Regions from separate parts of the Mesorhizobium sp. M0771 genome, predicted to be linked through region 3. Evidence: riboswitches for the same ligand, from Rfam matches in the RefSeq annotation. Region 3 holds a riboswitch; each other region holds the start of a gene.
What was found. Region 3 has a riboswitch for cobalamin ahead of NKI05_RS20415 (aromatic ring-hydroxylating oxygenase subunit alpha). Riboswitches for the same ligand answer to the same signal wherever they lie in the genome.
Positions count from the first base shown of each region.

Region 1: it holds a riboswitch for cobalamin, as region 3 does, so the genes downstream of both, NKI05_RS03925 (CbtB domain-containing protein) here and NKI05_RS20415 (aromatic ring-hydroxylating oxygenase subunit alpha) in region 3, are expected to answer to the same signal.
Region 2: it holds a riboswitch for cobalamin, as region 3 does, so the genes downstream of both, NKI05_RS03690 (DUF1636 family protein) here and NKI05_RS20415 (aromatic ring-hydroxylating oxygenase subunit alpha) in region 3, are expected to answer to the same signal.
Region 4: it holds a riboswitch for cobalamin, as region 3 does, so the genes downstream of both, metE (5-methyltetrahydropteroyltriglutamate--homocysteine S-methyltransferase) here and NKI05_RS20415 (aromatic ring-hydroxylating oxygenase subunit alpha) in region 3, are expected to answer to the same signal.

Region 1 covers NZ_JAMYPC010000002.1:78,253-83,193, forward strand. Annotated here, with positions in the region: gene NKI05_RS03910 (MFS transporter) at 1-58, shown strand, start outside; gene NKI05_RS03915 (aromatic ring-hydroxylating oxygenase subunit alpha) at 59-1,222, opposite strand; gene NKI05_RS03920 (gamma-glutamylcyclotransferase) at 1,359-2,051, shown strand; cobalamin riboswitch at 2,119-2,314, shown strand; gene NKI05_RS03925 (CbtB domain-containing protein) at 2,351-2,530, shown strand; gene NKI05_RS03930 (CbtA family protein) at 2,546-3,349, shown strand; gene cobU (bifunctional adenosylcobinamide kinase/adenosylcobinamide-phosphate guanylyltransferase) at 3,342-3,854, shown strand; gene cobO (cob(I)yrinic acid a,c-diamide adenosyltransferase) at 3,856-4,470, shown strand; gene NKI05_RS03945 (hypothetical protein) at 4,495-4,809, shown strand; gene cbiB (adenosylcobinamide-phosphate synthase CbiB) at 4,824-4,941, opposite strand, start outside.
Region 2 covers NZ_JAMYPC010000002.1:31,503-36,443, forward strand. Annotated here, with positions in the region: gene cobN (cobaltochelatase subunit CobN) at 1-1,304, opposite strand, end outside; gene cobW (cobalamin biosynthesis protein CobW) at 1,420-2,472, opposite strand; gene NKI05_RS03690 (DUF1636 family protein) at 2,475-2,900, opposite strand; cobalamin riboswitch at 2,939-3,143, opposite strand; gene NKI05_RS03695 (DUF6348 family protein) at 3,162-3,893, opposite strand; gene NKI05_RS03700 (winged helix-turn-helix domain-containing protein) at 3,923-4,941, opposite strand, start outside.
Region 3 covers NZ_JAMYPC010000013.1:167,867-172,807, forward strand. Annotated here, with positions in the region: gene NKI05_RS20405 (PqqD family protein) at 1-280, opposite strand, end outside; gene NKI05_RS20410 (FAD-binding oxidoreductase) at 442-1,542, opposite strand; gene NKI05_RS20415 (aromatic ring-hydroxylating oxygenase subunit alpha) at 1,580-2,827, opposite strand; cobalamin riboswitch at 2,945-3,146, opposite strand; gene NKI05_RS20420 (DUF680 domain-containing protein) at 3,646-3,852, shown strand; gene NKI05_RS20425 (DUF680 domain-containing protein) at 3,918-4,121, shown strand; gene NKI05_RS20430 (DUF680 domain-containing protein) at 4,193-4,426, shown strand; gene NKI05_RS20435 (ABC transporter ATP-binding protein) at 4,500-4,941, opposite strand, start outside.
Region 4 covers NZ_JAMYPC010000025.1:33,270-38,210, forward strand. Annotated here, with positions in the region: gene metE (5-methyltetrahydropteroyltriglutamate--homocysteine S-methyltransferase) at 428-2,779, opposite strand; cobalamin riboswitch at 2,875-3,071, opposite strand; gene NKI05_RS28060 (adenosine kinase) at 3,384-4,376, opposite strand; gene metK (methionine adenosyltransferase) at 4,474-4,941, opposite strand, start outside.

The DNA.
Region 1 (4,941 bases), on a different contig from region 3:
CATTCTGGCCGCGGTTTGCGGCTTTATCACCTGGCGCTATCTGCCGAAGTCGCTTTGATCAGGAGGCCGCATGCCGCTCGCGCACCCAGTTGTGGAAGCGATGCAGATCATACTCCTCCGGCATCAGCACGCCGGCCGCGTGACGCATCGAGCGCAGGCCTTTCTGGTTGACCTCGCAGATCGCGGCATCCTCCTCCAGCACCTGGGTACCGAAGGCGACGACATTGTCGATGTCGGTCTCGGCGAGCGCCTCGGGCGCGAACAGCCATTCGGCGGTGAGTTCGGTCTGTTCGGGACCGAGCGGCATCAGTCGCACCGTCCTGACATAATCGACATGGCCGACGATGAACATCGAGGGCAGGCTGGTGGCATAGGTCTGTCCGGCCGCACGCTCGGCTGGCGTCAGGCCCGGTAAGACCGGGCCATGGGCATGTCCGTCGCGCGACCAGGTCTCGGCGCCGGCGCGCAGGCCACCCGAAAACTCCGGCGCGTCATTGTCGGCATGGCGGACCCAGTCGGGGTCGTCGTGCCGGCTCATCAGGCCGCGGCCGTATATCGGCACCAGCCGAGACAGGTCCTTGTGGACGCCCGGGCAATGCAGGCACTCGTTGAAGTTCTCCCAGAAGATCTTCCAGTTGCAGTTCATCACCTTGCGCAGGACATGCCCTGATACCAGCGGTTCCAGCGGCCAGTTGGCGAGGTCGCCGGATGCGGGATCGAAGGAGGTCCCGGCGGAGCCGGCCGCAGCCTGCTGAAGGTTCACAAAGACAAAGCCGCGCCACACCGACAGCGCCACCCGGTAGAGCGGATGATCTGCCTTGTCGAAACCATCTGGCAGCGATTTCGAGGGAACGCGCACGAGATCGCCGCGCAGCGAGTAGGACCAGGCATGGTAAGGGCAAGTGATGAGCCGCGCTTTCAGCCGGCCCTCGCTTTCCTGGCAAAGCTGCGAGCCGCGATGCCGGCAGGTGTTGTGGAAGGCGCGCAACTCGCCGGTCTCGTCCCGCAGAATGACGATTTCCTGCGTGCCGACGCGGAATGTCCTGAACGCCAGCGGCTGGGCGAGGTCGGCCTCGCGGCAGACGAGCAGCCAGCTTTTGTGCCAGATGGCGTCGAGATCGCGCTGGTAAGCCTCGCTATCCCAATAGGCCGACGACGGTAGCGTCGGTTCGGCCCGGCTCAGGCCGTTATAGGGGTCGCGCTCGCTCGGGCTGGGATGCATGGCTGGCTTCCTATGAAGCGTCAGCCGACACCCCGGCAAATCGTTTGTCAATCAGAGTGCCGCATTGCCGGTTGCAGGCGCGGCGCATAATCATGTCGTGGACATGGGACATTCGGAAATTGGGGGGATTCGGAAAGTGGCCGCACGACAGATGTCGCTTACGCCGGAGCTGGTCGCGCGCTGCTGGCGCGAGATCAGGGACCCCGGGCCGGATCCGGACGCGATGCATCTCGATGAAGCCGACTATGACGCGCTGCTGGATGAATTGCAGGTCGAACTCCCGGACAGCGAACCGCTATGGCTGTTCGGCTATGGATCGCTGATCTGGAAACCGGAAATAGATTATGTCGAGGACCGCGTTGCCTTGGCGCGCGGCTGGCATCGGTCCTTTTGCATGAACATGACGCGCTGGCGCGGCACCAAGGACAGCCCCGGCTTGATGATGGCGCTGGACCGTGGCGGACAATGCAAGGGCGTCGCCTTCCGGCTGACCGACAGTAACCGGCGCGGGCAGTTGGGCCGGCTTTTCCGGCGCGAAATCACGCTGAAGCCGACAAGCTACCGGCCGCGCATGCTGAAGCTTGCAAGCGAGGCCGGACCGCTCAGGGCATTGGCCTTCGTCATCAACCGCAACGGCCTGACCTATTCCGGCCCGCTCGACGAGGGCAAGGTCGTCGAAAGGCTGGCCACGTCCTGCGGGCACTGGGGGTCGGGCGCCGACTATCTCTACAACACGGTGAAAAACCTTGAAGAGCGCGGCATTCACGATCGCCATCTGTGGCGGCTGCAGCGGCTGGTTGCCGAACGGATCACCGCGTTGAACCCGTAACGCCGCATGGCGCATTCGCGCTGTTGGCCGGCGGAATTTGGTTTGCCGGATGCGGCCGTTTCAGCCTATAGTCATGCATGTCGTCGGTTCCGTTAGGGACCAAGAGGGAATGCGGTGAGGGCTGACTTGTTGCCCAATGCCGTGGCTGCCCCCGCAACTGTGTGCGGTAGTCCTCTCCAAGCCACTGGGGATTTTTTCTTCGGGAAGGTGGGGAAGGGCGCTGATCCGCGAGCCAGGAGACCTGCCGGCGACAGGGAACTGACTTCGATGCCCTCGGGTGGAGGGCGAAAGGACAAGATATGAATTCCGCTTCCGTCTCCCTCGGCGCTTCCGTCTCCTCGCAGTCGCGCTTCATGCAGCTCGTGCTTAGCGCGTTTCTGGGGATTTTCGTCGTCGGCGTTGTCGGTTTCTCGCACATCGATGCGGTCCACAATGCGGCGCACGACTATCGCCATTCGATGGCGTTTCCCTGCCACTGACGAGGATCTGACATCATGAACCTGTTTCGCAACGTCGTGTTCATCGCGGCGATCGCAGGGCTCGTGGCCGGTGTCGCTCTCGCCTGCATGCAGGCCTACGCCACCGTGCCGCTGATCCTCAAGGCGGAGGTCTACGAAAAGGCTGGTGGCGGCCACGAGCATCAGCATGCCGCGGTGCCCGCCGCCAACGCTACGGACACCAATGCCATGAGCACCGCCGCGCCGGCGGAAAATGCGGTGAGCAGCGCAACACCGGCTGAAGCAGCCGCGCCGGCGGAGGACGAAGGCTGGGCGCCGGCCGACGGCTTCGAGCGCTTCGCCTTCAGTGTCGTCGCCAATATCGTCACCGGCATCGGCTTCGCGCTGGTCCTGGTGGCGGTTTCCGAGTTCGCCGGTGGCATCGGCAGCTGGCGCCAGGGCGTGTTCTGGGGTCTGGCCGGCTTTGCCGTTTTCACGCTGGCGCCGGGACTCGGCCTGCCGCCGGAACTGCCGGCAATGCCGGCGGCCGATCTCATGCAGCGCCAGATCTGGTGGTGGGCAACGGTGATGGCAACGGCGATCGGTCTTGCCCTTATCACCTTCCGCACGTCGGCGCCCCTGACCGTGCTCGCCGTCGTCCTGATCGTCGCCCCGCATATTGTCGGCGCGCCGCAGCCTGACAGTTTTGTAACGCCGATCCCGGAGGGCCTGCATCATCAGTTCGTGGTGGCGGTGACGCTGACCAATCTGGTGTTCTGGGTGGTGCTCGGCGCGGTTGTCGGCATAGTGCGCGCGCGCTTCACCGGCACCGCGACCAGCCTGCGCGACACCTTTGCCTGATCGCAGTTTGACCTTCATCATCGGCGGTGCGCGCTCCGGCAAGAGCGTGCATGCCGAAAGTTTGGCGACGGCGTTGCCGCCGCCATGGGCTTATATCGCCACCGCGCAAGCCTATGACGGCGAAATGCGCGAGCGCATCGCGCAGCACCGCTCGCGCCGCGGCGAGGGATGGGCGACCATCGATGCCCCGCTTGATCTTGCAGGTGCGATCGAGGCATTGCCGGACAACCAGCCGGTGCTTGTCGACTGCCTGACGCTGTGGCTGACCAATCATATGCTGGCCGATCATGATCTGGAGGGGGAGTGCCGGCGGCTGGCCGATGTGCTTTCGCGGCCGCGCGGACCGTGGTTCGTGGTCTCCAACGAAGTCGGACAAGGCATTGTGCCCGACAATGCGCTGGCACGCCGGTTCCGCGATGCCGCCGGCCGGCTCAACCAGCAGATCGCGGTCGTAGCTGATATGGTGCTTCTGATGGTGGCGGGGCTGCCGCTCAAGGTGAAATGAGATGACCGATATCGACACAAAAGACGAAGAGCGCCATCGCGCCAAGATGGCCAAGCGCAAGGCGGTGCAGGACGCCGAGGTCGCGGAAAAGACGGTCGAGAAGGGGCTGCTGATCGTCAACACCGGACCCGGCAAGGGCAAGACCACGGCTGCCTTCGGGCTGGCGCTGCGCATGCTCGGCTATGGCAAGCGCGTCGGAATGGTCCAGTTCATCAAGGGCAAATGGCACACCGGCGAGAAGGATGCCTTCGCGGCGTTCGGCGACCGTGTCGTCTGGCACACGATGGGCGAGGGTTTCACCTGGGAGACGCAGGATCTGAAGCGCGACATTGCGGCGGCCGAAGCCGCCTGGGCCAAGGCGCTGGAGCTGATCGCCGACCCCTCTGTCAGCCTTGTCGTCCTCGATGAGCTCAACATTGCGCTGCGCTACGACTATCTCGATCTCGACAAGGTGGTCGCGGCGCTGAAGGCGCGGCGCGAAGGCCTGCATGTCGTCGTCACCGGCCGCAATGCCAAGCCGGCGCTGGTCGAGGCGGCCGACCTCGTCACCGAGATGGGCGTGACCAAACACCATTTTTCCGCAGGCGTTAAGGCGCAGCAGGGAATCGAGTTTTGAGGGTCTAACTTCGGGAGATGACCGTTGGAACAAGCGGTAATTGTCTATCTTCTTCTGAGCGGCGGTCAGTTCGGGGCGCCGGAAGAGCGGCAATCGGTCCAAGTTCTGGAGGATCGGTTGGAACAAGCTGTTTCGAATGCGCATGTCGGCGAATTTGATGGCGACGAGTTTGGCGAGGGCAAATGCACCCTCTATCTGTACGGGCCAGACGCCGAGAAGCTTTTCCTTGTGATTGAGCCTGTGCTGAAATCCTCGGCAGTGGCCGCCGGCGGTTACGCGATCAAAAGATTTGGCGCGGCGGTGGATTCAAACGCCAAGGAAGTCCGTGTCTCTTGGTGAGTCAGGCGGCGCATCTACTGCGAGATCAAAACATCCAGGTAGATGACGACCGCGGAGAGCAATCCAAACAGCGCGATCAGCAGATAGTCTGCTATCTGGTAAAGTTTCAGCGCCCGCCGGATGTCGGTGCTG
Region 2 (4,941 bases), on a different contig from region 3:
AGCCTGTCCGCCACTTGCGCCACGCGATCCGGTTCCGGCCGGTTGGCGAAGGCGCGGTGGCCGAGCGCCGGGTCGGTCTCGCTCTCGCCCTTGAAGGAAATCGCGCCGGCGAGGATGCGGCCGTCGAGTTCGGGCAGCACGACATGCATGGCGAGGTCGGCGGGCGCCAGGCCGCGCTGGTTGTTGTCCCAGACGTCGCGGCGGGTGGTGGCGACGATGACCTGGAAGACCGGCACGCCGGCGCGGTCGAAGAGCGTTTCGACGCCGGGTTCGGCACCGGAAGCGAAGGCGGTTGCGGTGATGATGGCGGTGGGCTTGAGCGTGGCCAGCGCGGTTCCGACGAAGGCCAGGGAGGTCGGGTCTTTGAGGCTGGAGACGAAGATCGGGATCGGTCTCATGCCGCGCTGGCGGAGTGCATCAAAGAGGGCATCGATTGGCGCGACATCGGCGGCCAGCAGCATCGAGCGGTAGAATAGGATGGGGATGATGGGAAGGTTGATGTTGTCTGCGCCGAGTTCCCGCCCACCCCCCTCTGTCCTGCCGGACATCTCCCCCGCAAGGGGGGAGATTGCGCTGTCATCGACGCTTTCGCCAATCGGGGATGTTGCAGAGGAATCTATTATCGACTGGGCAGAAAAAGTGCCGAGGTCCGCGCCGGCTGATCTCCCCCCTTGCGGGGGAGATGTCCGGCAGGACAGAGGGGGGTGTGAAGGAACGCCGACATCGGCCAAATCCAACTTGCCTACGACGCCGCGGCCTGGCTCGTAGTAGCCAGCTTTCGGCACGCTGACCGGCTCTGCAACCGCCGCATCCGACCCAGCCAACCCCGCCAGCCGCTGCACCAGCGCCGTCATATTCTCCGGGCCACCCTCGCGGAAATAACCAAGCAGGCCGTCCAGATCCTCGCGCGGCAGCGTCGAGGCTTCGATCAGCCTGAGATCCTCGTCGTGGCTCTCGCCCGGCAGCAGCGCCAGCTTGATGCCGTTCGCACGGGCAGTCGCGGCAAGCTGGTCGCAGCCATAGCGCCACCAGTCGTAGCCGCCGAGGATGCGCACCAAAATCACCTTGGCGTGGCGGGCGACGCTGTCGATCCAGAGGTCCACGGACATGGGATGGCGCAGGTCGCGCAGCGCCGCCAACCGCATCGACGGCAGGCGGACGGCATCGGCCTTCCAGGCCGCAGCGAGGCCGGCGAGGTCGCTGTCGGTGAAGGACAGCGCCACGATATCCGCCGGCGTCTGCCGGAGATCAACCGGTTCGGCGAGATCGTCGAGCGAGGCGGAGGTCGTGGTGAGTATGTGCATCGCGGCTTAGCGCGTTTCACCGTTTCACGGAAACGGCGAACCGCTCTATCTCCTTGTTTTTACGCAATTCCTGTGGGAAAACCGTTTCACACTTTTCCTGGAATGGCTCCTGAGATCAGCCGGCGAGTATACGCTCGATCGCCGGGCGGTTCAGCCCCTTCAGGCCAATGACGACAAGACGGGAGCGGCGGTCGTCCTCAGCCGCCCAGGCGCGGTCATAGTAATGATTGACGCGCGAGCCGACGGCCTGCAGCAAAAGCCGCATCGGCTTGCCGCCGACATCGACGAAGCCTTTCACGCGCAGCACATTCTCTTCCTCGGCCACCGTAGCGACGCGCCTGGCCAGTTCGTCCGGATTGGCGATCGAGGGGATGTCGACGATGAAGGTGTCGAAATCGTCATGCTCGTGGTCGAAGGCGCCGTCATGGTGCGACTTGCGGTTCTCGATGTCGTCTTCGACGGCGAGACCGAGGCCAAGCAGCACCGACGGGTCGACCTTGCCATGCGCGGTCGGCACGATTTTTACCGCGCGGGCGGAATGCTCATTGATGATGGTGTTGGCGCGGGCCGAACCGGCTGAATCCATCAAATCGCTCTTCGACAGGATGATCAAATCGGCGCAGGCGATCTGGTCTTCGAAGACTTCTTCGACCGGATCGTCGTGGTCGAGCGTCTCGTCCTGAGCGCGCTGTGCCTGCAGGGCGTCCATATCGTTGGCAACGCGGCCCTCGGCCAGCGCCGGGCCGTCTACCACGGCAATGACGCCATCGACGGTCACCCGGCTCTTCACGCTTGGCCACTGGAACGCCTGGACCAGCGGCTTGGGCAGAGCCAGGCCCGAGGTCTCGATCAGGATGTGGTCAACCTTAGGTGTCAGCGCGAGGATCTTGTCGAGGGCGGGCACGAAATCGTCGGCGACCGTGCAGCAGATGCAGCCATTGGCCAGTTCGAGGATGTTTTCCTCGGGGCAGGTGTCGATGCCGCAGCCTTTCAGGATTTCCCCGTCGATGCCGATGTCACCGAACTCGTTGACGATGATGGCAATGCGCTTGCCACCGGCGTTTTCCAGGAGATGGCGGACCAGCGTCGTCTTGCCGGCGCCGAGGAAGCCGGTGACGACGGTGCAGGGAACACGGGAGAGATTGCCGGCCGGATTTGGAGCGTTCATGGTCAGTCCTTCAGCATGTCGAGGGGTGGGATGCGGGCAACGAGGCCGCGCTTGAGGCTATCGGGCCGGCCGCGCCACGGGATGAGGCCGTCGGTCGAAGTCGCGAAGAGCTTTGCGCCGGTGACGAGGTCGGCGCCGCTGGTTGGGGCCAGATCGCCGAAGACATAGCTCCAGCAGCCATCACGCAGGATCGCGGCGCTGAGGCGGCGCTTGCAATTGCCGAGACATTCGGCGGTGCGGACCCGGATATCGCCGGCAGCGGCGCGGCGTGTGTCCTCAGCCAGCAATTCGCCGGCGCGCGGATGGGCGTCGGAACCGGTCTCATCGCGGCAGGAGGCGCAGACGATGACGGTCACGCCGGTCAGGGCGTCGTTGTCCCCGGACGCAATGTCCGCTGTGCCAGCCGAAAAACTGCTGTTCTGGTCCAAAAACCGTGCTCCTTGCCCGGAAACCCGCCAGGCGATCGGATACTTTGTCTCAGACGGCAGGTCTCCTGGCTCGCGGGTCATCGCCTTGGTTAGCCGCCTTCCCGGTGTTACCCAGTGGCTTTCGGCCTTGGCTCTTCGCTTACAGTTGCGGGGACAGCCGCGGATTTGGGATTTTCGTCCCGCACCGCATTCCCTCTTGGCCCTTGCCGTTGCGGGCAGGGGACCGTCTGCAGCGGATTTAGGCTTTTGCGGGCGGCGGTGTCAACGCACGGCTACGACATGGCGATGTCGGCAGGGGCTGTCATGTCCCGGTTCCGGCAGTGCCAGGATGACCTGTCGGATAGCTTGATAGCCATCGCCATAGTCCCAGTCATGACCGACAGCCAGATTCTGTCCCTCATGCCAAACCGCGTTGTCCAGAAGGACTTCGGCACTAATCAGCGTGCCCTTCAAGCCTGCCAGAAAGGTCCGGACAAAATGGCTTCCGGGGGGTACCGAAGCTGTGAACAGCTTTTCCAGCTTGGCACAGAATGCTGGATAGCCTGGTGTCAGCGAGCATAGCTCGGTTGTGGCCTGGGAAATGACCGGGCCGCTATAGATTTTCCAGCGGGCATCTTTTCGCCAGATCTTCCAACTGGCGCTGCTTCGCTGCCAAAGCTCTATTTCGGCCTGCATGTTCTCGCAGACGTGATCGGCCAGTCCCTCAATGGCCACATGGAAAACACCACGGAGAAACTTTTCAAACGCCTGGTTCAGTTCCTGTTCGCGCGTGTCGCCGAAGCCAGCAAAGGATTCAATGACCGGCTGAACATCAAGCAGCGGAGAAAAAATGTAGATTTCCAGGACCAGCCGGTCAGAACTCGTCTCGAACACCTCCGCCTCAAACCGAAGCTGCTTCGATTGGAGCATGACGTCCCTATCTCTGCGGACTGCATCTATTCCATGCGCAATGAGGGCGCCATGGATCATGTCGAGCACTTTGTCCGATGCCATTGCACAACCTACGAGGCTTATTGAGGCGTCTATGACAGACGCTGCAAGGGTTGGCCATCTCTCTCGCTAGCCAATGCCGGCCCCAAATCGCCGGCGGGCGTCACTTCGATGCGCTCAAGTCCAAGCCAGCCCTGCATCTGCTTTAGTTCCTCGAAAAGCTGTGCGGTGGTCTCAGGCGGTGCGCCTGCTTCGGCATAGGCGGCGTGGACGCGTAAGACACTCGCAGGCCGGTCGGCCTTGAGGTCGACGCGGGCGACGATCTTGTCGCCGAGCAGGAAAGGCAGCACGTAATAGCCATATTGCCGCTTGTCGGCCGGGGTGTAGATCTCGATGCGGTAGCGGAAATCGAAGAGACGCTCGGTGCGCGCTCGCTCGAAGACCACCGGATCGAAGGGCGCCAGCAAGGCGCGGGCCTCGGTCTTTCGCGGCAGGCGGGCGTCCTTATAGAGGTAAGCCGGCTTGTCCCAGCCTTCGACGCGTACCGGCAGCAACTCGCCCAGTTCGACCAGTTCCTCCAACCGGCCCTTCATGTCGGCCGGCGACAGGCGGAAATAGTCGCGCAAATCGCCTGATGTGGCGATGCCGTGGGCGCGGGCAGAAATGCGCAGCAATTCGCGGTGCGCGTCCTCGGCGGCCGGCACCGGCAGATCGAGGATCGCCTGCGGCAGCACGCGCTCGGGCAGGTCATAGAAGCGTTCGAAGCCACGGCGGTGCGCCGTGGTGATGCGTCCGGCCCAGAAGAGCCATTCGAAGGCGTGCTTGGCGTGGCTCCAGCCCCACCAGCCGCCCGAACCTTTCTGGCCTTCCAGTGCCGAAGCGGCAATCGGGCCGCGCTCGGCGACCGCGCGGTAGATCTCTTCGATATAGGCGGCGTGCTCGCGGCCCCATTTGGCGAGGCCGAGATACATTTCGTCGCCTTGCTCGGCCCGCTGCATGCGCCAGCGCATCAGCGGGTAGGTCTCGACCGGCAGGAACGAGGCCTCATGCGCCCAGTATTCGAACACCGTGCGTTTGCGGGTGATGGCCGCATTGTCGAGCAAAGCCAGCG
Region 3 (4,941 bases):
AAAGCGGTTGTGCCGGTGTTTCGGCTGGCGCAAGCAACCCGAAATCGAGCAGTCGGGCAACGAAGCTTTCGAGGTCGGCCAGGCTTATTTTTGCGGCGCCCGCGGCAGCTCCGACCAGCGCTTCAGTGGCGACGCCGGACGACAAAGCCTGCCAGACCCGGCTGCCGGAATCGGAAAAGCCGAAATACTTGCCGTTCGAAAGATCGAGAACGACGGCTTCGCCATCGAATGATTCGAAAACGATGTCCTTGCTTGCGACCGCGTAGACCCGCTGTTGCATCGCTCTGTCCCCCGTCCCATGCGCCCTGAAGGGATGCGCCGGCTTCACGGTCTGCCAAGCCCTTCCTAAGTGCGTCTAAATCACTTGGCCGTTGGTTGGCAAGACAAAGACCCGCGAATACAACGCCTGCGTCGGCGACCGTTGCGGCGAAGTCGACCGGCTCAAGCCTCGATTTCGAGCGCCGACAATGGTTTCGAGCAGCAGGCAAGGATAAAACCGTCATCGATCTCGTGGTCGAGGATGCCGCCATTGTGGCTCATCTCGACTTCGCCGGAGACCTTCTTCACCTTGCAGGTGCCGCACAGGCCGAACTCGCAGGCGGCGGGAATCCGCACGCCCGAGCTGCGCGCGGTCTGCAGCACGGTCTGGCCGGCGACGCAGCCGGCGTCGACCTCCGAAAGCGAGAAGCGGATCGGCGTCACGGCTTCGACAGGTACAGCGATGCCGTCCTCGACCGGGGAGGCAAACGGCGCCGGAATTTCCTCCACCACAGGCGCGGCAAAGCTCTCCTGATGGTATTTCGTCATGTCGAAGCCGGCGGCATCCAGCATGCCGCGCACGGCGCGCATGAACGGATCGGGGCCGCAGCAGAAGATTTCGCGCTCGCGGAAGTCCGGAGCCAGCAAGGGCAGCCGGATCGCATCGATGCGGCCCATATGGCCGTACCAGCCTTCGCGGCTGGAACGTTCCTCGATCATGAAGCCGAGCGACAGGCCGGGCATATGGCCGCCGAGCAGTTCGAGTTCCTTGCGGAAGATGATCTCTTCGGCACGCCGCGCGCAGTTGACGAAACCGACATCGGTCCATGGCGCGCAGTCGTTCAGCCAGCGCAGCATCGACATCATCGGCGTCACGCCGGAGCCGGCGGAAATGAACAGGTATTTGGCCGCCGGGTGGCTGTGCAACGAGAAGTCGCCGGCCGGTCCGTAGGCCTTGACATGCGAACCGGGCACCAGATGGTCGAACATCCAGCGCGTGCCGATGCTGCCGGCCTGCGCCTTGATCGTCACCGCGATCGAAAACGGCCGCGATGGCGACGACGACAGCGTGTAGGTGCGCATCAGCGGCCCGTCCGGTGTCGGCAGTTCCAGCGTCAGGAACTGGCCCGGCTTGTAGCGGAACCAGGTCTGGTTGTCGGAGCGGAAGGTGAAGGTCTTGACGTCGGGCGCCTCGTCGCTGACGCCGATCACTTCCAGCACCTGCAGCCTATCGTTCCACGGCGCCATCTGGTCAAGATGGCGATAGAGCCCAAGATCCGTCATCGCATTCATCCTCTGGTCCCTCTTCGCCTGCTCCAGCTCACGCGACGCTGCGTAGCGCCGGCCGGCCGCCTTCGGCAAGGCGCGGGCCGATGAAGGCCGCGTACCATTCGACGAACTGGATCACGCCGCCCTCGTGCAGCTCCGAATAGGGGCCGGGCTCATAGGCCGGAGACAGGATGCCAAAGGCGTTTTCCTCGACGATGCGGCGGTCCTGGTCGTTGGTCTCGGTCCAGACATGGGTGAGCTCCTCAAGGTTGTAGTCGACCCCCTCGACCGCATCCTTGTGCACCAGCCACTTGGTCGTCACCGCGGTTTCGGTGGCGCTGATCGGCAGCACCCGGAAGGTGACCGCATGGTCGATCAGTATGTGGTTCCAGGTCGTCGGATAGTGGTAGTGCATCAAGGTGCCGATGCGGTCGGCGGCAACAGTGTCGGACAGGTTCTTCGTCACCGCGCGCTTTCCGGACATCGTGTAGCTGACGGCATCGCGCAGCAGCGGCGCGCGGGTGGCGCGGTATTGCCCGGCCGGATCGATGCGGAACTTGCTCGGCAGGCCCGCCGCCTCGCATTTCGCCCAGTGCGCCAGCATCTCCGGATCGCTGTCGGCGCCCTGCACGCCGGTCACCGTCGGCGCTTCGGGGAATGTCTTGCACAGCTCTGGATGATTGCCGGCGCAGTGATAGCATTCGCGGTTGTTTTCCCAGACCAGCTTCCAGTTGCCCTTCTCGATGATGGTGCTCTCGAAGGCGACCTTGGCTTCATTCAGCCGGTGCGGCTTGAGGTAGGGCTCTATCATGGCGCGCATCGGGGCAAAGTCGGCAGGTTCTTTTGCCAGGCAGATGAAGATGTAGCCGCCGACGCTCTCGCAGGCGACGGGCTTCAGGCCGAACTGGCTCTTGTCGAAACCGTCGGCCATCTGGCGGGCAAACAGCAGCCGGCCGTCAAGCTCGTAGGTCCACTGGTGATAGGGGCAGACAAGCTTTGCCGCCATGCCCTTCTCAGTGTTGCAGACACGGCTGCCGCGATGGCGGCAGGAATTGTGAAAGGCGTTGATGTTGCCCTTCTGGTCGCGGACCAGCACCACCGGATAATCGCCGATCTGCACGGTGATATAGCTGCCGGGCTTCGGCAGTTCGCAATCATGGCCGATGAACAGCCAGTCGCGATACCAGATAAGCTCCATGTCGAGCTTGAAATAGTCCGGGTCGGTGTAGAAGGGCTGTTCCAGCGAAAAGCCTTGCTTGCGGCCGTTCAGGAGCCTCAGCATGTCGTTGCGCGTATCCATAGTTCTGTCCTCGTGGTTTAAGGACTGAACTTGGTGGTGATGGAGGAAGGATCGGACGCAGGCCGGCGCGGCGCCGGACATGCACTATCCACCTCTTGACCGCCCACCGCGATCAGTCGAGTCTATGCATCTCGGGCTGGTTTCCGGGCTCTGGAGTTGTCCTTGCGGACCATCGCGACACCTTCCCAGGCTGCTGCCCAGTGGTCTCCCGTTGCGACTTCAACTCCACCACCGTTGCGGGGGCAGCGCCGGATTCTGACCGGCTTCCCAATTCTCCGCTGCGTCGTCACGAAGCGGCACCTGAGATGCGATCATCTAATCACGGCAGCGATCGCGACGTCGGCATGAAAGCGACATCATATCCATGCGGCGCGACACGCGCGGCATACGCCCCGCCGACCACCGAAGGGCTGAGATCCTGTCTTGCGGCGCTATCATCGCCGTTTCGAATCGCTGCGGATCCAGTTCCGATCGGGGGCAAAAAGGGCTCAACGGTATCGAAAAGTTACTATTAGCAATCTCTAATCGAACCGAACGGTTCGTTTCTGTTGACAATGCGTGCAGGACGGTGTGAACGACGGCCCGGAAACCGACACCGGAGCGAACCACTCGGTTCGACATAAGCAACTGAAAACAATGCGATAAATGACCATAGAGGAACTTCCTGGCACAATTTCAAGGTGCAGGACCGTGGTCCACACGGAACAACTTCGTGATTGGAAACCAGCCTATGGCTTTCCCACATCGGGGCTGTCCGAACGACGCGAATTCCTCCCAAGACACGCCGCTAGACGGCCAGACAAACTGGAGTACTAAAAATGAAAAAGATCATCCTCACTGCCGCAGCCGTTTTGGCGATCACCGGCAGCGCCTTCGCCGGTAGCGACAATTACGGTTCCAATGGTGCGAACCAGCCAGCCGTCTCGGTCGACAGCTCGTATACGGCTTCCATTCAGAAGCCGGCGCACGCTGACAAGCAGCCTGTCGTTCAGGGCGCCGACCGCGACCTCTACGGCAATCGCTGATCCCGACCAAAGAAGGGCGGCTAACCCGTCGCTCTCGGGATCCCAAAAAATTCAGGAGTATTGAAATGAAAAAGATCATCCTTGCTGCCGCCGCCGTTTTGGCCATCTCCGGCAGCGCTTTCGCCGGCAGCGACAACTACGGTTCGAACGGCGCCAACCAGCCTGCGATTACGTCGACCGATAGTGGCCATACGGCTTCGGTTGAGAAGTCGGCTCCAGCCGAGCAGGCGCCTGCCCACGGTGCCGACCGTAACCTTTTCGGCCGCTAAAAGCCGGTTTCCAGCACGTGGCGGGCTTATCCGCTGCAGCTGGCGGCATCAGAAAAATTCAGGAGACTAAAATGAAGAAGATCGTTCTTGCCACCGCAGCCGTTCTGGCTATTTCGAGCGCTGCCTTTGCCGGCAGCGACAATTATGGCTCCAATGGCGCCAACCAGCCGGCCGCTGCCGTCGACACCACCCGCACTTCGTCGACCGGCACCAACTCGGCGGTCTACAAGCTGCTGAACTCGTCGAACGACCAACAGAAGTTCGTTCCTCAGAGCAGCGACAGGGATCGGTTCGGCAACAACTAACAGCCGAAGCTTAAAAAAAGAGCGGCGGGCCTGGCCCGCCGCTCTTTTTTCATGCCTGTACGACGCAGCTATCTCAAGCCGCCTTCACTTCCACCGGCTTGAGCGAGAAGGAGTGCCCATCGGCGTCGAAGATGTGCAGGTCCCCGGCATCCGCGGTCAGTCGCAGCTTTGCCCCGCGCTTGACCTCGACATTGCCGGGCAGCTTGGTCACCAACGGCAGGTCAGCGCGGCCGATATCGACATAGACAAGCTGCACCTCGCCGAGTTGCTCGACATAGTCTACCACGCCCTCGAAAAGATATTCCGCGCCGGTGGCGGCCGACAGATCCTCCGGCCGCACGCCGAAGCTGACTGCCGCACCCTTTGCTGACGCCGGCGTTGCGATCGGCACCGTTGCCTTGCGGCCGCCGACATGGCTGACGATTGTCGGGTTGCCCGTCCTGTCGATTGTCGCCGGCAGGATGTTCATGGCCGGCGAGCCGATGAACTGGGCAACGAACAGATTGCCGGGCTTC
Region 4 (4,941 bases), on a different contig from region 3:
CTGCGGACGTCGCAATCCAAAATGAGTGCGACTTTTACTTGGGCGACACGGAACTGCGACGTCCATCTCCGAATTGGCGGGACGCTAGCGATACCCGAAACCTGCCACCGCGCCGTAGTCTGCGCGAATCAAGTGGAGGCGGACAGACGCAGCACCATATATTGTGGCCGCCTGAGCGAAGGCGCCAAGCAGTCTACTTTAAGAAACGACGCGTGTACGATTTGTTCGAGGCGCGGGGCCCTGTATGTTCCCAAGAACCAATATTATAGCGTGGTGCCACATTTAGATTTCTGCGGGATTAGGACAAGTGCCGAAGGAAAATTGCACATTTTCGCCGGTGCTTATTTCCAAGAGTGTGCCGGTTTGGCATATTCACGGCCGACATGCGCCAGCCGGTAGCTCACCACACGGTGAGGAAGGAGAAGGCTCAGGCCTGCACTTTCTTCCGGAGCGCGCGCGCTGCAGCGACCATGTTCATGAGGGCAGGGCGGACCTCCTCCCATTTGCGTGTTTTGAGGCCACAGTCCGGGTTTACCCACAGTTGGCCGTCGGACAGTCGCTCGCGTGCAAGCATGATTAGGTCCGAAATCTCGCCGACCTCCGGGACACGTGGTGAGTGAATGTCATAGACGCCGGGACCGATTTCGTTCGGATATTTGGTGCTCGTGAAGGCGTCCAGCAGTTGCATGTTCGAGCGCGACGTCTCAATCGAAATGACATCGGCATCCATTTCAGCAATTGCGTCGATGATCTCGTTGAACTCCGAATAGCACATGTGGGTATGGATTTGAGTCGCGTCCTTTACACCCGTTGAAACGATCCGGAAGCATTCGACAGCCCATTCGAGATAGACATTCCAGTCGGACTGGCGCAGTGGCAATCCTTCGCGAAACGCGGCCTCATCGATCTGGATCATCCTTGCGCCGGACCTTTCGAGATCCGTGACTTCGTCGCGGATGGCGAGCGCGATCTGGCGGCAGGCTTCGGAGCGGGGTACGTCGTCGCGAACAAAGGACCAGTTGAGAATGGTGACTGGGCCCGTGAGCATTCCCTTCACGGGCTTTTCCGTAAGCGACTGGGCGAATTGCCACCAGCGCACCGTCATCGGATTGCGCCTCGATACGTCCCCGAAGATGATGGGGGGACGCACGTAGCGCGACCCATAGCTTTGTACCCAGGCATGCTGGGTGAAGGCGAAGCCGGACAGCTGCTCGCCGAAATGCTGTACCATGTCGTTTCGTTCGAACTCACCGTGCACCAGCACGTCCAGCCCGATCTCTTCCTGCCAACGAATTGCTGACTCGATCTCCTTCTTCAGGAAAATCTCGTAGTCGACATAACTGAGCTGGCCCTTCGCATGAGCGGACCGCGCGCGGCGTACCTGCGGCGTCTGCGGGAAGGACCCGATTGTCGTCGTCGGGAACGGCGGCAGCCCGAGCGTGCCGGCCTGGACTCTGGAGCGCTCGCCAAAAGCGCTCTCTCGTCGTTTCATGCTATGGTCAATGCTGGCGATCCGCCCCTCAACAAGCGGATCATGGATCTTCGTGGACGTCAAGCGAGTGGCGGCAGCCTCGGCAGTCGCTTTCAACGCGCCTGCCACCGCATCCCTGCCTTGGGACAGGGCCCGGGCCAGCAAGACCAGCTCGTCGGTCTTCTGGGCCGCGAAGGCGAGCCACGACCTGATGTCGGCCTCGAGTTCCGTCTCCATGCGCAGGTCAATCGGCACATGCAGCATCGAGCAAGAAGGCGCGATTTCGACGCGGTCCAAGGGCCAGCCGGCGACGATCGGTTTGATGCGGTCGAGAATGGCGGGCAGGTTCGCACGCCAGACGTTGCGGCCATCGATCAAGCCAAGCGAGAGCACCAGATCCTTCGGAGCGAGCCGACCCACCGTTTCCAGCTGCTCGGGAGCGCGCACGAGATCAATATGCAGCCCGGCCAGGGGCAGAGAAACCGCGGTTTCGAGATTGTCTCCCAGCGACCCGAAATACGTAGCCAGCATGATCTTCAGCTCGGGCGCGGCTTTCGACAGCTGGCCATAGGCGAATTCGAACGCAGCTTGTTCGTTCGGGTTCAGATCGAGGACAAGCGCTGGCTCATCGATCTGCACCCAGTCGGCTCCCGACAGCTTCAGCCTCTGCAGGACTTGCTCGTAAACGGGCAGCAGCCGCGGTAGGAGCGCGATGGGACCGAACCCTTCGGCAGGCGATTTCGCCAGCTTGAGGAAGGTGATGGGTCCAAGGATGACTGGGCGTGTGTGAATGCCGAGAGCTTTAGCCTCGAGGAAGTAATCGACCGGCTTCGATGACGAGAGGGCGAACGTCTGATCATCATCGAGTTCCGGCACAATGTAGTGGTAGTTGGTGTCAAACCACTTGGTCATTTCCATCGCGGTTACACCAGGTCCATGAGCCTCCTCCTGGTGACCAGCGTGTCTACAATCCTCGGTCTGAGCCGGGTTGCCGCGCGCCATTGCGAAGTAGATGTCAAGTGGGACCTCGCCGCTATTCCAGCCGTAACGGGATGGAACGGCGCCGACCATGGCTGCGGTGTCGAGCACATGGTCGTAAAGCGAGAAGTCGTTCGACGGGATTTTCGATACGCCGCGATCGCGCTGCTCCTCCCAGCTAGCGGCACGGAGCGCCTTCGCCATCGTGAGAAGATCACTAGCGGACGATGTTCCGGACCAGTAGCTTTCAAGCGCGAATTTCAGTTCTCGCCGACGACCGAATCGCGGCACGCCGAGCGTTGCTACCGGAATTCGCTGAGAGACAGTCATGTCATACCCCGTTGATTGGGGCGTCGGTGACAAGGAAGACGCTAGCAGGCCGGCACCAACGCCGGGTTGCAGCGGCCACCGAGACACCCCGCCCGTGGACGTAATTCGCCGTGGCAGGTCTCCTGGCTCGCGGGGTCACTACCCGTCTTCCCGAGGGTATTCGCCTCGGTGACATGAGTGGGGTTGACTCGCCGCTAACAGTTGCGGGGGCAGCGCCGGCATCGCACCGGCTTCCCTCTTAGCTTCGCTGCGGCAGCGCCGCACGCGAAGAACCACGACACGCAGACAATCACAACAATCCGCTCTCTTGTCAATGACGCATAACGAAATGTTTATGTCGTTATGCGATCGCGCTTTTACGCTTGTCTAACATTGTGAAATATTCAGTCGCCCATTGGCGGCGCTGCTGCGCTGCCACCATTGTCCAACTAATGGATTCCTGTCGGGCTGCGACATCCCTCGCAGGGTCGCCCATGAAGGATTTCGGACAAGACTTCAAGCGCGTGACAACGTCGTTAGAATGCAGAAGATCGCAGCGAGCTTTGACACAGTTCCGCCACTGCGATGATCGCGTCAGTAGGGCGGCTGGTTAGTTGCCGCGCATCTACAGCAACCCAGCCCGTTCCGCCTCGCGGCGCAAATTCTGCCTTGGCCTTGGGCCGATCTGCTGGATCACCAGGCCGGCCGCCAGCGAGCCAAGGTCGCCGCAATCCTTCAGGCTGCGCCCGCTCGTATAGCCATAGAGGAAACCGGCGGCGTAGAGGTCGCCGGCGCCGGTGGTGTCGACCAGCTCGCGGATCGTAGTCGCCTGAATGGTGACGGTCTCGTCGCCGCGCACGATCACCGAGCCTTTTTCCGAGCGGGTGACGGCGGCAATCTTGCAGTCCTTGCGGATCGCCGCCAGCGCCTCGTCGAAGGATTTGGTCTGGTAGAGCGACTTGATCTCGTGGCTGTTGGCAAAGACGATGTCGACGGTGCCCGAGCGCATCAACTCGAGGAACTCGTCGCGGTAGCGGTCGACGCAGAACGAATCCGACAACGTCATCGACACTTCGCGTCGGGCCGCGTGTGCGAGCTTCGCCGTCTGCCGGATCGCCTCCTTGGCGCGCGGCGGATCCCACAGATAGCCCTCGAAATAGGTGACCTTGGCGCCCGACGCCTTGTCGGCCTCGACGTCTTCCGGCCCGAGTTCGATGCAGGCGCCGAGATAGGTGTTCATCGAACGCTCGCCGTCGGGGGTGACGAAGATCATCGAGCGCGCCGTCGGCGGCTGTCCCTCGAGCGGCCTGGTGTCGAAGGCAACGCCCTGGGCATGGATGTCGTGGGCGTAGATTTCGCCGAGCGGGTCGTTCGACACCTTGCCGAAGAAGGCGGCGCGGCCGCCGAAGCTGGCGACGCCGGCCGCCGTATTGCCCGCGCTGCCGCCGGAGGCCTCGATCGCCGGGCCCATGCGGCTGTAGAGCAGCTCGGCGCGCCTGGTGTCGATGAGGTTCATCGCACCCTTGATGATGCCGTTGGTCTCGAGGAATTCCTCGTCGCACTGGGCGATGATGTCGACAATGGCATTGCCGATGCAAAGCACGTCATAATCGGGCATCAATGTCTCCGCCAAAAAACCCGAGCCGCTTCTCGCCACGCCTGCCAGGCGTGGGTCTGCCCGGTGGGAATGGGCTTTTCCAATCCGTTCGCCGGTCTCACGGGGCGGCGAGTCCTGCCTCGCGACGCAATTCGTCTGCCCTGTCTGTCTTCTCCCAGGTGAAATCAGGCTCTTCACGGCCGAAATGGCCATAGGTCGCTGTATTGCGGTATATAGGGCGTAAGAGATCAAGCATCTTGATAATGCCTTTCGGTCTGAGATCGAACAACTCTGGAATGAGGCGCTCGATCCTGCTCTCCTCAACCCTGGCTGTCCCGAACGTGTTGACCATGACGGAAACCGGACTGGCCACGCCGATTGCGTAAGCAAGCTGCACCTCGCACACGTCTGCGAGTCCGCTAGCGACGATGTTCTTTGCGACATAGCGGGCCGCATAGGCAGCTGAGCGGTCAACCTTGGACGGGTCCTTGCCCGAGAAGGCGCCGCCGCCATGACGACCCATCCCGCCATAGGAGTCGACGATGATCTTGCGTCCAGTGAGACCGCAGTCGCCGCGCGGCCCGCC